DNA from 2 places in the Bacillus sp. KICET-3 genome. Region 2 is predicted to be linked to the other one. Evidence: predicted binding sites of a transcription regulator. Region 2 holds the regulator's gene; the other holds the start of a gene.
The links. The regulator NrdR, encoded in region 2, represses ribonucleotide reductase genes. The targets are predictions, from matches to a motif close to AACACNATATATNGTGTT.
Positions count from the first base shown of each region.

Region 1: a site for NrdR is predicted at 3,688-3,705, ahead of R5H20_RS20765 (anaerobic ribonucleoside triphosphate reductase). Genes of this name have one in related genera too.

Region 1 is NZ_CP137345.1:4,056,541-4,061,668, forward strand. Features, by position in the region: gene R5H20_RS20750 (N-acetylglucosaminidase) at 1-99, opposite strand, end outside; gene manA (mannose-6-phosphate isomerase, class I) at 228-1,178, opposite strand; gene nrdG (anaerobic ribonucleoside-triphosphate reductase activating protein) at 1,360-1,806, opposite strand; gene R5H20_RS20765 (anaerobic ribonucleoside triphosphate reductase) at 1,803-3,671, opposite strand; gene kdgT (2-keto-3-deoxygluconate transporter) at 3,845-4,828, opposite strand; gene R5H20_RS20775 (bifunctional 4-hydroxy-2-oxoglutarate aldolase/2-dehydro-3-deoxy-phosphogluconate aldolase) at 4,922-5,128, opposite strand, start outside.
Region 2 is NZ_CP137345.1:3,370,486-3,375,613, reverse strand. Features, by position in the region: gene coaE (dephospho-CoA kinase) at 1-94, shown strand, start outside; gene R5H20_RS17215 (glyceraldehyde-3-phosphate dehydrogenase) at 302-1,324, shown strand; gene speD (adenosylmethionine decarboxylase) at 1,552-1,938, shown strand; gene R5H20_RS17205 (hypothetical protein) at 2,140-2,532, shown strand; gene nrdR (transcriptional regulator NrdR) at 2,548-3,006, shown strand; gene R5H20_RS17195 (replicative helicase loading/DNA remodeling protein DnaB) at 3,125-4,540, shown strand; gene dnaI (primosomal protein DnaI) at 4,561-5,128, shown strand, end outside.

The sequences.
Region 1 (5,128 bases), 690 kb from region 2:
ATCCGTATATGCTGCAAATGCAGGGCTCGCTGTAAAAGCCGCCTGGATGAAAAGCAGGCCCGCAGCGAAAAAAGTGGCTTTCCTGATGTACTTGTTCACGTTTTTGTTTCCCCCCACCCGAGTCTCTTTTCTTATGAAACTCGCTTTCTCTTTTTATCGTCACCTTGCATATAATGTTTCATAATAAAAAAAGCCTAACGGCCCCTTTTTAGGTCGTCAGGCTTTTTTTATATATGTGAAACGATCAGCTCGCATGTCCCGTCAATGGTAAAATCGCCGGTTTCCGCCGGCAGGATCAAATTCGTCCCTGTTTGGATATGGTATACATCGCCTCCCTGCATCAGTTCCGCTTCACCTTTAATGACGCTGCAGAGCAGGAAAGGCTGGTCCTGGGTCATTTCGGCGCGGCCGTCGACATCCCACTTGTATACTGAAAAATACTCTGCTTCCACAAATGTTTTAATCGTGATCCCTTTATTCGTTTCCGTTGATTCATCAGTATATCCGTCAACATGCGGGACGGTGGTGACATGGATGGCCTGTTCGAGATGAAGCTCGCGCTTTTCGCCATTTTGATCTGTCCGGTCATAGTCATATACACGGTATGTCGTATCAGAGCTTTGTTGGGTTTCAAGCACAAGTGTGCCTTCGCAAAGAGCGTGGATTGTACCGCTTGGCACATAATAAAAGTCGCCCGGTTTGATCTTGATCCGCCTCAACAGGTTTTCCCAATCCCCGCTGTTGATCATCGTGACAAGCTCCGTCCGCGTCCTTGCCATGTGTCCGTATACAATTTCGGCATCCTCTTTGCAATCGATGATATACCAGCATTCCGTCTTGCCAAGTTCACCGTTTTCATGTTCACCGGCATAATAGTCGTCCGGATGAACCTGGACAGATAAATCTTTGTTGGCATCAAGAATTTTCGTCAGCAGCGGAAAACGGTCCCCTTCCGTCCCGCCGAACAGTTCGCGATGCTCGTCCCAAAGCTGGGCAAGCGTTTTTCCTCGATAAGGCCCTCCGGCCACTACATTCGGTCCGTTCGGGTGGGCGGATATGGCCCAGCACTCACCTGTCAGGTCAGAGGGGATATCATAGCCGAATCGATCTCTTAAAGCGGTCCCTCCCCATATTCTTTCTTTGAATTGAGGCTGTAGAAATATCGGTGATTGCGTCATGCAGCCATCTCCTCCCTTTGTCGTCTCTTATACAACCAGGCAAAACACAGAAATAAAACGCTTTCTTTTTCATTTTACTTCTATACCTTTTCATATTTATTATGACGCTATATGGCAGGAAGTCAATCCCGGGCGCCCTATGTGTTTACCAAAAACAAGAAGAAGCCCGCGGGCTTCTTCTTCATGTCAGTTTGATGATTCTTTGATTTGAGCTTCCCCTGTAGAGCAATGTCAGATCCCTTTTATTGAGTTCAAACGGACCGTCCACCAATACATCGCAATATTCCAGCAGGGCGCTGTGTTTGTCATTGTTTAAAATCTGTTCATACGTATATCCGCTGTACAGCCATATATCCTTTTCAGAATCCTGCTTAATCCTCTTGGAGAGTTCAATCAGTTCACCGGTATGCAGGAGCGGCTCTCCTCCGGAATAGGTTACATTTGTCAGGGGATTCTTCATGATTTCCTCATAGACTTCATCAATGCTCATGTCAAAGCCGTTATTGATGTTCCAGCTCTGTTTGTTGTGGCAGCCTTCGCACATATGCGGGCAGCCCGCCAAAAAAACAACGGTTCTCAAACCTTCTCCGTCTACTATGCTGTCATGGATTATATTCATCACTTTCATTGGTGCTTCACTCTGTCCTTTTCTTCTTGTCTTTTAGCGGAATTCCATTTCGACATGTCACCGACCAAATATCCGGTAATCCGTCTGATTCGTTCAATTAAAGCTTCATCGCTGTTTTTGCATTGCGGGCATTCGTTATCAATAATGCCGGTGAATCCGCACGCTTTGCAATGATCGACCGGATGATTGATAGAGGCGTAGCCCATGCCTTCCCTGCGCATGGCATTAACGATTGTATCCATCGCTTGTATGTTTTTCTTCGGATCCCCGTCAAGCTCGATATAGCTGATGTGTCCGCCGTTGCACATCATGTGGAAGGGCGCTTCTTTTCTGATCTTTTCTATCGCCGTCAGCTTATAATGGACGGGAATATGAAACGAGTTCGTATAATAAATCCGATCCGTGACATTTTTGATAGCGCCGAATTGGATTCTGTCTTTTTTGACGAACTTTCCTGACAACCCTTCGGCAGGGGTGGCGATCAATGAAAAATTGAGCTTGTGTTTTTCCGTAGCTTCATCTGCCTTGTCCCGCATAAATTGGACGATTCGTTTACCCAATTCAAAGGCCTCATCGCTTTCTCCGTGATGTTTTCCCGTCAAAGCGGTCAAGGCTTCAGCCAATCCGATAAAGCCGATGCTCAAGGTGCCGTGCTTGAGCACGTCTTCAAGCGTGTCATCAGGACCCAATTGCTCGCTTCCGTGCCAGATTCCTTGGGAATATAAAAATTTAAAGTCTTTCGCTCTTTTTTTGCATTGAAAAGCGTACCTTTCCAACAGCTGCTGAATGGTTAAATCAATATAATGGCTTAACGATGTGAAAAACTGTTCAGTGTTTTCGCTCAGCAGGGCGATTTTCACAATGTTGATTGAGGTAAAAGATAAATTTCCCCTGCCGATGCTGTTTTCTTTCCCATTTATGTTGGACATCACGCGGGTTCTGCATCCCATATAGGCAATTTCGCTTTCAGGCGTTCCATCATAAAATGGCTTGTTCACGGGTGAATCGATAAAGCTAAAGTTGGGAAACAGCCTTTCGGCGCTTGTTTCTAATGCCAGCTGATATAAGTCGTAGTTTTGATCCGTCTTGTGGACATTGACCCCTTCTTTCATCTTAAAAATTTGAATCGGAAAGATGGGTGTTTCTCCCTTGCCTAAACCGGCTTTTGTCGCCTTGAGAATGTTTTTGATCAGCATCCGGCCTTCCCTTGATGTGTCAGTTCCGTAATTAATGGAGACGAAGGGAACTTGTCCGCCTCCTCTGGAATGCATGCTGTTGGCATTATGTATGAATGCTTCACAGGCTTGATAAGTGGTATTGTCGGTCTCTTGCCAAGCTTTTTCAGCTATTTCTTCTTCAGTTAATGTTGTCGGATATTCTTTGATCCTCTTCACGTGTTTTTCAAATGTTTTGCGGACGTAAGGGGCAAGGTCGTAGTCAAACATCGGAAATGACTGGCCCCCGTGCTGCATGTTTTGATTGGACTGGAAAATAATCGACGCTAAAGACAGCGCGCTCATGATGTCTTTCGGTTCTCTGAGGGACCCGTGTCCTGTGTGAAATCCATCCTGCAGCAGCTGCCCCAAAGGAATCTGACAGCAGGTTGTTGTACCGCTGGCCATAAAATCCAGATCGTGCGGGTATAGAAAATTGTCATCGACCGCTTTTTTAATTTCCGGCGACATTAAATAATGAAGCGCATAATGTCTCGCGCTCTCAGATGCAAACCGGCTCATTTGCCCCATCGGCGAACGTCCGTCTACATTTGCGTTTTCCTGCATTATATCGTGGTTTCCATATCCTACAATGTCGTGAAATGTCTCTGTTAATTGCAGTAATCCCTGCTCTTTAACGCCAGGTTTCATCCTTAACTCTCCTATCAATGGCATATATTGTGTTTTCATTTTTTAAAAAACACTACATATTGATATTAGCACAGTTTTTATTCTATAATTTTAGCAATTTCGTGACTTTCTCGGAAAAGGCATCATAAAAAGCGCCGCAGAATGGAATATTCCGCGGCGCCTATAGCCTTCATTTATTTATAGTCTATGGTGATCTGTTTTGGAGGTTTCCTATGTTTGACCCGTTTTTCTATCCAAATGGTTGCAAGCGGCGTCAGAAGCGAGGTGACGATGACGCTAGTTGCGATGATGGCCGTAGCCGACTCAGCCACCGGGGCAAACACCGGGTTTGCATCCGCCAGTGCATATGGAACGGCTACCGCCGCGCCGGCCGTAGATGATGCCGCCACTCCGGCCACACCGTCCCCCCTCGCAATCAGACGATCGAGCAAGTATAAAGAGGCTCCCGACAGAATGACGACCGACACACCGACAAAAATCCCTAAAAGGCCGGATTTGACGAGCATTCTAAAATCGAGCGTATTCCCTAATGAAAATGCGAAAAACGGAATGATCGCCGGGACGACTTTACTGAATAAGTCACGCAGTTCATGGTCAAGATTTCCGAGTATGCAGCCGAGCAAAAACGGAATGACGGTTGCAGCGAGCGTCTCCCACGGAAATGCCGCCAATCCTGTCACACCAAACGTCACCATAGTCATAAACGGCCCGGACTCCGTACTGATAAAAGCGAAAGCCCCTGCGTCTTCCTTCCGTCCCATATGGTTCATCAATGCCAAATAGAGTCCGCCGTTCGTTTCATTCAAGACCGCTACAATGGCAAGAACGGACAAGCCCGCAAAAAATCCCGATTGAATTCCTTCGTCAGGAATAAACTGTGAAGCGATCAAGCCCAATAAAGCAGCAAAGCCTACTTTTCCAATCAGCAGTGTCAAGCCTTTTCTGGCGATATAGCCTGAAGAGCGAAAATCGATGGTGGCCCCAACACAAAAGATAAATACCCCTAAAATCGGCAGCGTTCCTGTAATCAAGGCTCCTGTAAATCCACCAAAAAAGTCGGCCGTTCCGGGAGCAAACGTATTCAGCGCCGCTCCCAAAAACAGCGGAATAATCATCATGCCCCCAGGCACACGTTCAATCGTTGCTTTAATTTTCATCATTTTTTCTCCCATCTCAGTTAATGACAAAACAAAGCTATTGATCTGAAAAGCCTAAAATCGTGACGATGCTGCGGCATGCTTTATTTTTGTTTATATCCGTCTTTGGAAAATCCGCTGAAGGTCTTCTGCCGACACTTTATCAAGCTGGCTTCCCACTCCTACGGCCAGCGCTCCGGCGTCAAGCCATTTTTCCACATCGCCGGGATGAATTCCCCCGGTCGGAATAAAGCGGATGTCCGGGAATGGACCCGCCAAATTTTTCATATAGGAAATGCCTGATGTTCCGCCTGGAAATAA
Region 2 (5,128 bases):
AGCCGACGCCGTCATCGATAACAGCGGCCGTCTGGAGGATACCGAAAACCAGCTTCAGCGCCTGCTTGAAGCGTGGTCACATACTGAGAAGTGAGTGCGGATTTTCCCGCACTCACTTTTTTTGTTATACGGAAATCCGTTCGCCGACAGCCCCGCAACGCCAGCCAGCCGTTATTCGCATACACGGTGTGCAAATTTGCTGTAAAAAGAATAAATGGTATGGCTAATTCGAAATAATGTGTTATACTTATTTTGAGCAAAACAGATATGGAATGACATAAAAATAAGGGGTGTTTGTTTGATGAAGGTAAAAGTTGCGATAAACGGATTCGGCCGTATCGGCAGAATGGTGTTTAGAAAAGCGATGCTTGATGATCAAATGGATATAGCTGTGATCAACGCGAGCTATCCTGCGGAAACGCTCGCTCATTTAATAAAGTATGACACAAATCACGGACGCTATGAGCTTGATGTCAAAGCGGGCGATGATCATCTTTCGGTAAACGGGAAAAAGGTTTTGCTGACCAATCAAAGAGATCCGAAGCTCCTTCCGTGGGCAAAACACGGAATCGATATAGTGGTTGAAGCTACAGGCAAGTTTAATTCTAAGGAAAAAGCGGAAGCGCACATTGAAGCAGGAGCGAAAAAGGTCATTTTAACCGCGCCTGGAAAAAATGAAGATATTACGATTGTGATGGGCGTAAATGAAGGCGATTTCGATGCGGAGCGCCATGCGATCATCTCCAACGCGTCTTGTACGACGAATTGTCTGGCGCCTGTCGCAAAAGTGCTTGATGATGCATTTGGCATTGAAAACGGACTTGTCACGACCGTTCACGCCTTCACAAACGATCAAAAAAATATCGACAATCCGCACAAAGACCTGCGGAGAGCGCGCGCCTGCGGTTCTTCGATCATTCCCACGACTACAGGCGCTGCAAAAGCGCTGTCGCTCGTTATGCCTCATTTAAAAGGAAGAATGCATGGCCTTGCTTTGCGGGTGCCTGTTTCAAACGTTTCTCTCGTTGATCTTGTCGCAGATTTAAAAAGCGATGTCACGGCTGAGGACATCAATGAGGCATTCCGCATGGCGGCCGCCGGTTCAATGTCCGGCATCATCGATGTGTGCGATGAACCGCTCGTGTCAGCAGATTTTAATACAAATCCATATTCCGCCGTCATTGACAGCCTTTCAACGATGGTGCTTGAAAACAGAAAAATGAAAGTGCTTGCATGGTATGACAATGAATGGGGATATTCGTGCAGGGTCGTTGATTTAATCAGATATGTCGCTTTGAGAATGAAACATCCTTCAGCTGTATAAAATAAAAGCATGGACGGCTAAAAAAATAAAAACCCCTTAACCAAAAAACCGCCTTGCAAAAAATAATCAAACAAAGTATACTATTTTTCGTGAACTTCTAGTTCGTGAGCGCTTCGGCATTACTTAAAGGGTTAGGACCTCTCCGGACTAACTTTCCCCCGTGGTAAATGACCGGTTTAGTTGCTTGGAAATTCACTTTTTAATTCTTGTTAAGGGGGGTCCATGCTATGGAAACAATGGGGCGTCACGTCATCTCCGAACTGTGGGGATGCGATTTTGATAAGCTGAACGACATGGATTTTATTGAAAAAACGTTTGTAAATGCGGCACTGAAGTCAGGCGCTGAGGTGCGGGAGGTTGCGTTTCATAAATTTGCGCCTCAAGGTGTAAGCGGGGTCGTCATTATTTCTGAATCTCATCTGACCATCCACAGCTTTCCTGAACACGGATATGCCAGCATTGATGTTTATACTTGCGGAGATTTAGATCCGAATATTGCTGCGGATTACATCGCAGAAGAGCTAAGTGCGGAAACAAGAGAGAACATTGAAATACCGAGAGGCATGGGACCTGTTCAGATCAAACAGGCCAAAGCCAAAGCACAGGCGCTTTAATGCCTGAAAAGGAGCTGGATGAAAAAGCGAAGAGCCGCTTTTTGTGATCCGCTCCTTTTTGTTTTTCCGCGAAACCAGCCCCCGCTTCTTTGAAATGGCCTTTCTTCCAGCATTCGGCATTCTCTTGCTATTTTGTTTTCTCTTGGAAATGGAGAGTTTTTTTAATAAAATATAGAGAAGAAGACAAAGGGGATATGGAATATGAGCGTTTTCCAAAAGATTCAGGGGTTTTTTTCGACCCATGCCGAAACATCCGACCACCATCCTTTGGACGAGCTGAAGAGCCGCTATTATAAAGCAACTGCAAAACAGGCGCTTGAAGCAGTAAAGGAAGTGCTGGACGGGCTTGACTGCTGCACCGCCATTTCGGTATCGGAAGAAAGAGGAGAAATAAGCGCGGAGGTTGCAAAGCCGAGAAAAGCTTTTTTGGTGGCGACCGTCGTATCGGTTCGCCCTTTTGATACAGCCGTAGATTTTAATATATCGACGGAAACGTTTTTGCCGACTGATTTTGGGTACAGCCGCAGCATGGTTTCGTCGGTTTATCGGGAATTGGACCGAAAGCTGGCTCCTGCTGTCCAAACAAACAACTGAATAGGAGCTGAAAAAATGAAATGTCCAGCGTGTCAGCATAATGGGACGAGAGTGTTAGACTCCCGTCCGGTTGACGAAAGCAGATCGATTCGCAGAAGGCGCGAATGCGAATCATGTAATTACCGGTTTACGACATTTGAAAAAGTGGAAGAAATTCCGCTCATCGTCGTAAAAAAAGAAGGAATTCGGGAAGAATTCAGCCGGGAGAAGATGCTCCGCGGCTTGATCAAAGCTTGTGAAAAGCGGCCTGTCGCTTTAAAACAGCTTGAAGATATTTGTTTTGAAATTGAAAAAGAGCTTAGAAATCAAGGTGCTTCTGAAGTGAAAAGCGAGGATATCGGCGAAATGGTGATGGACCGTCTGGCGAAAATCGATGAGGTAGCATATGTCAGATTTGCGTCCGTATACCGCCAATTCAAGGATATCAATGTGTTTATCGAGGAACTGAAAGACTTAATAAAGAAAGAACGGTAAAGAGCTGAAAACTTGATCCAGCTCTTTTCTCATGATAAAGATTTCAGGTGGATGACATGAAGACCGAAAAAAGGTGTAAAATGAGGACAAGAAACAAATTGGAAGGTTGACAAAAGATATGAGTAATTATTGGAAAGACTTGCTTCCTGTCGATCCTTACATCGTCAAGAGCCACGGGCTTCTTCAGGATTTGGACCGGCAAATTGTGACCCTGCTGTACCAGCCTTTGATCGGCTTTTTCCCGCTCAGCCTGTTTTTTACGCTCTGGGGAGAGCTGGAGCAAAACAGGGTATGGGGGAAAAGCTCGACCCACAGGCAGCTGATGGGGGCGATGCAGACAAGCCTGAAAACGATTTACGCCGAAAAGGAAAAGCTCGAGGGAATAGGTCTGTTAAAAACATATGTAAAAGAAACCGAACAGGAGCGTTTATTTATATATGAACTGATTCCGCCGCTCAGGCCGGATGAGTTTTTTCAAGACGGCATGCTGAACGTTTTTTTGTACAACCGCGTCGGAAAAGCAAGGTTTCAGCAGTTGAAAGATTATTTTTCACATCCTGCCGTTCCTGAAGAGGCCCGTGATATCACACGCTCGTTCAATGAAGTCTTTGCAGCTGTGCAGCCGAGCGAATGGAAGCTGTCAGATGATATGGCCGACGCCATGCAGCTTGAAGACGGCCAGGAATTGATGAAAGAGGGGCAAAGCAAGCCGGTCGAGGTGACGGATGATGCTTTTGACTTTCAGTTGTTTCTGGCTGGTTTGTCTGAGGCGCTGATCCCGAGAAAAGCGCTGACCGGGCAAGTAAAAGAGACGATCAAAAAACTCGCCTTTCTGTACGGCATCGAACCGCTGCAAATGCAAAACGTCGTCATGTCAGCTGTTGATGAACATGATACAATCACGACGGAAGCGCTCAGAAAAGCGGCAAGCGACTGGTATCAGATCGAAAGAAGCGGCCTGCTTCCGGAGCTTGTCGACAAAGTGCAGCCGCTCAGGCTGCGTGATTATTCGAATGAACAGCCGCCAAAGCCGTCATCAAAGGAAGAAAACTTGATCGCGCTCCTTGAACAGGTATCCCCGAGAAAATTGCTGCAGGATATTGCAGGCGGGGCCGAACCGTCCAAAGCCGATTTGAAAATCATCGAGGAAATCATGCTTGACCAAAAGCTGGAGCCGGGCGTCATCAATGTCCTGATCTATTATGTCATGCTGAAAACCGATATGAAGCTTTCAAAAAACTACACGCAAAAAATCGCTTCCCACTGGGCCAGAAAAAAAGTGAAGACGGTAAGGGAAGCCATGAAGCTTGCCAAGGAAGAAAACCGTCAGTATCTTGAATGGGCGGAAGGAAAGAAAACGCAGCGCAGCAAAAAAGTCATCAGGGAAGAAAAGCTGCCGGATTGGCTGCAAGGTGAAGCTTCCGGGGCTCATCCCGAAGGGGAGCAGGCCGTGGCAAGCAAGGAAGATTTTGATCAGCAGAAGCAACAACTGCTGGAGGAAATGAAAAAACTGAGAAACCATTCCGCCCTTTAAATGTGAGGTGAACAAGAGTTATGGAGCCGATTAAACGAGCTTTGCAAGGCGTGACGGCAAGGCCTGATTTTAAAAAGCGCCTTGAGGATATGAAAGAAAAAGTTCTTTCTGACAAGGATGTTCAGGAATTTCTCGCACAACATCAGTCGGAAGTGGACGATCATATGATCGACAGAAGCTTGAACAAGCTTTATGAATATACACAGCAAAGCAAAGCCTGCAGCAACTGCCCCAGTCTGAATGAATGCAAAAATCTGCTTAAGGGCTATTATCCAAAGCTTGTGCTGAACGGAAAAACGATTGATATCAAGTATGACATCTGTCCTGAAAAGCGCAAAGCTGATGAAAGGGAAAGACAGCGTTCGCTAATCAAAAGCATCTATATTCAAAGGGATCTGCTGGATGCCACATTTGCGGATATTGATGGGGACGACCCCAGCCGCTTGAAGGTGCTTCAGCTTGTGACGCAATTTTTCCATGACTATAACGAGACGGGAAAAGGAAAAGGAATTTATGTCCACGGGAAATTCGGCGTCGGCAAAACCTTTATGCTGGCAGCCATCGCTAATGAGCTTGCAGCAAAGGATC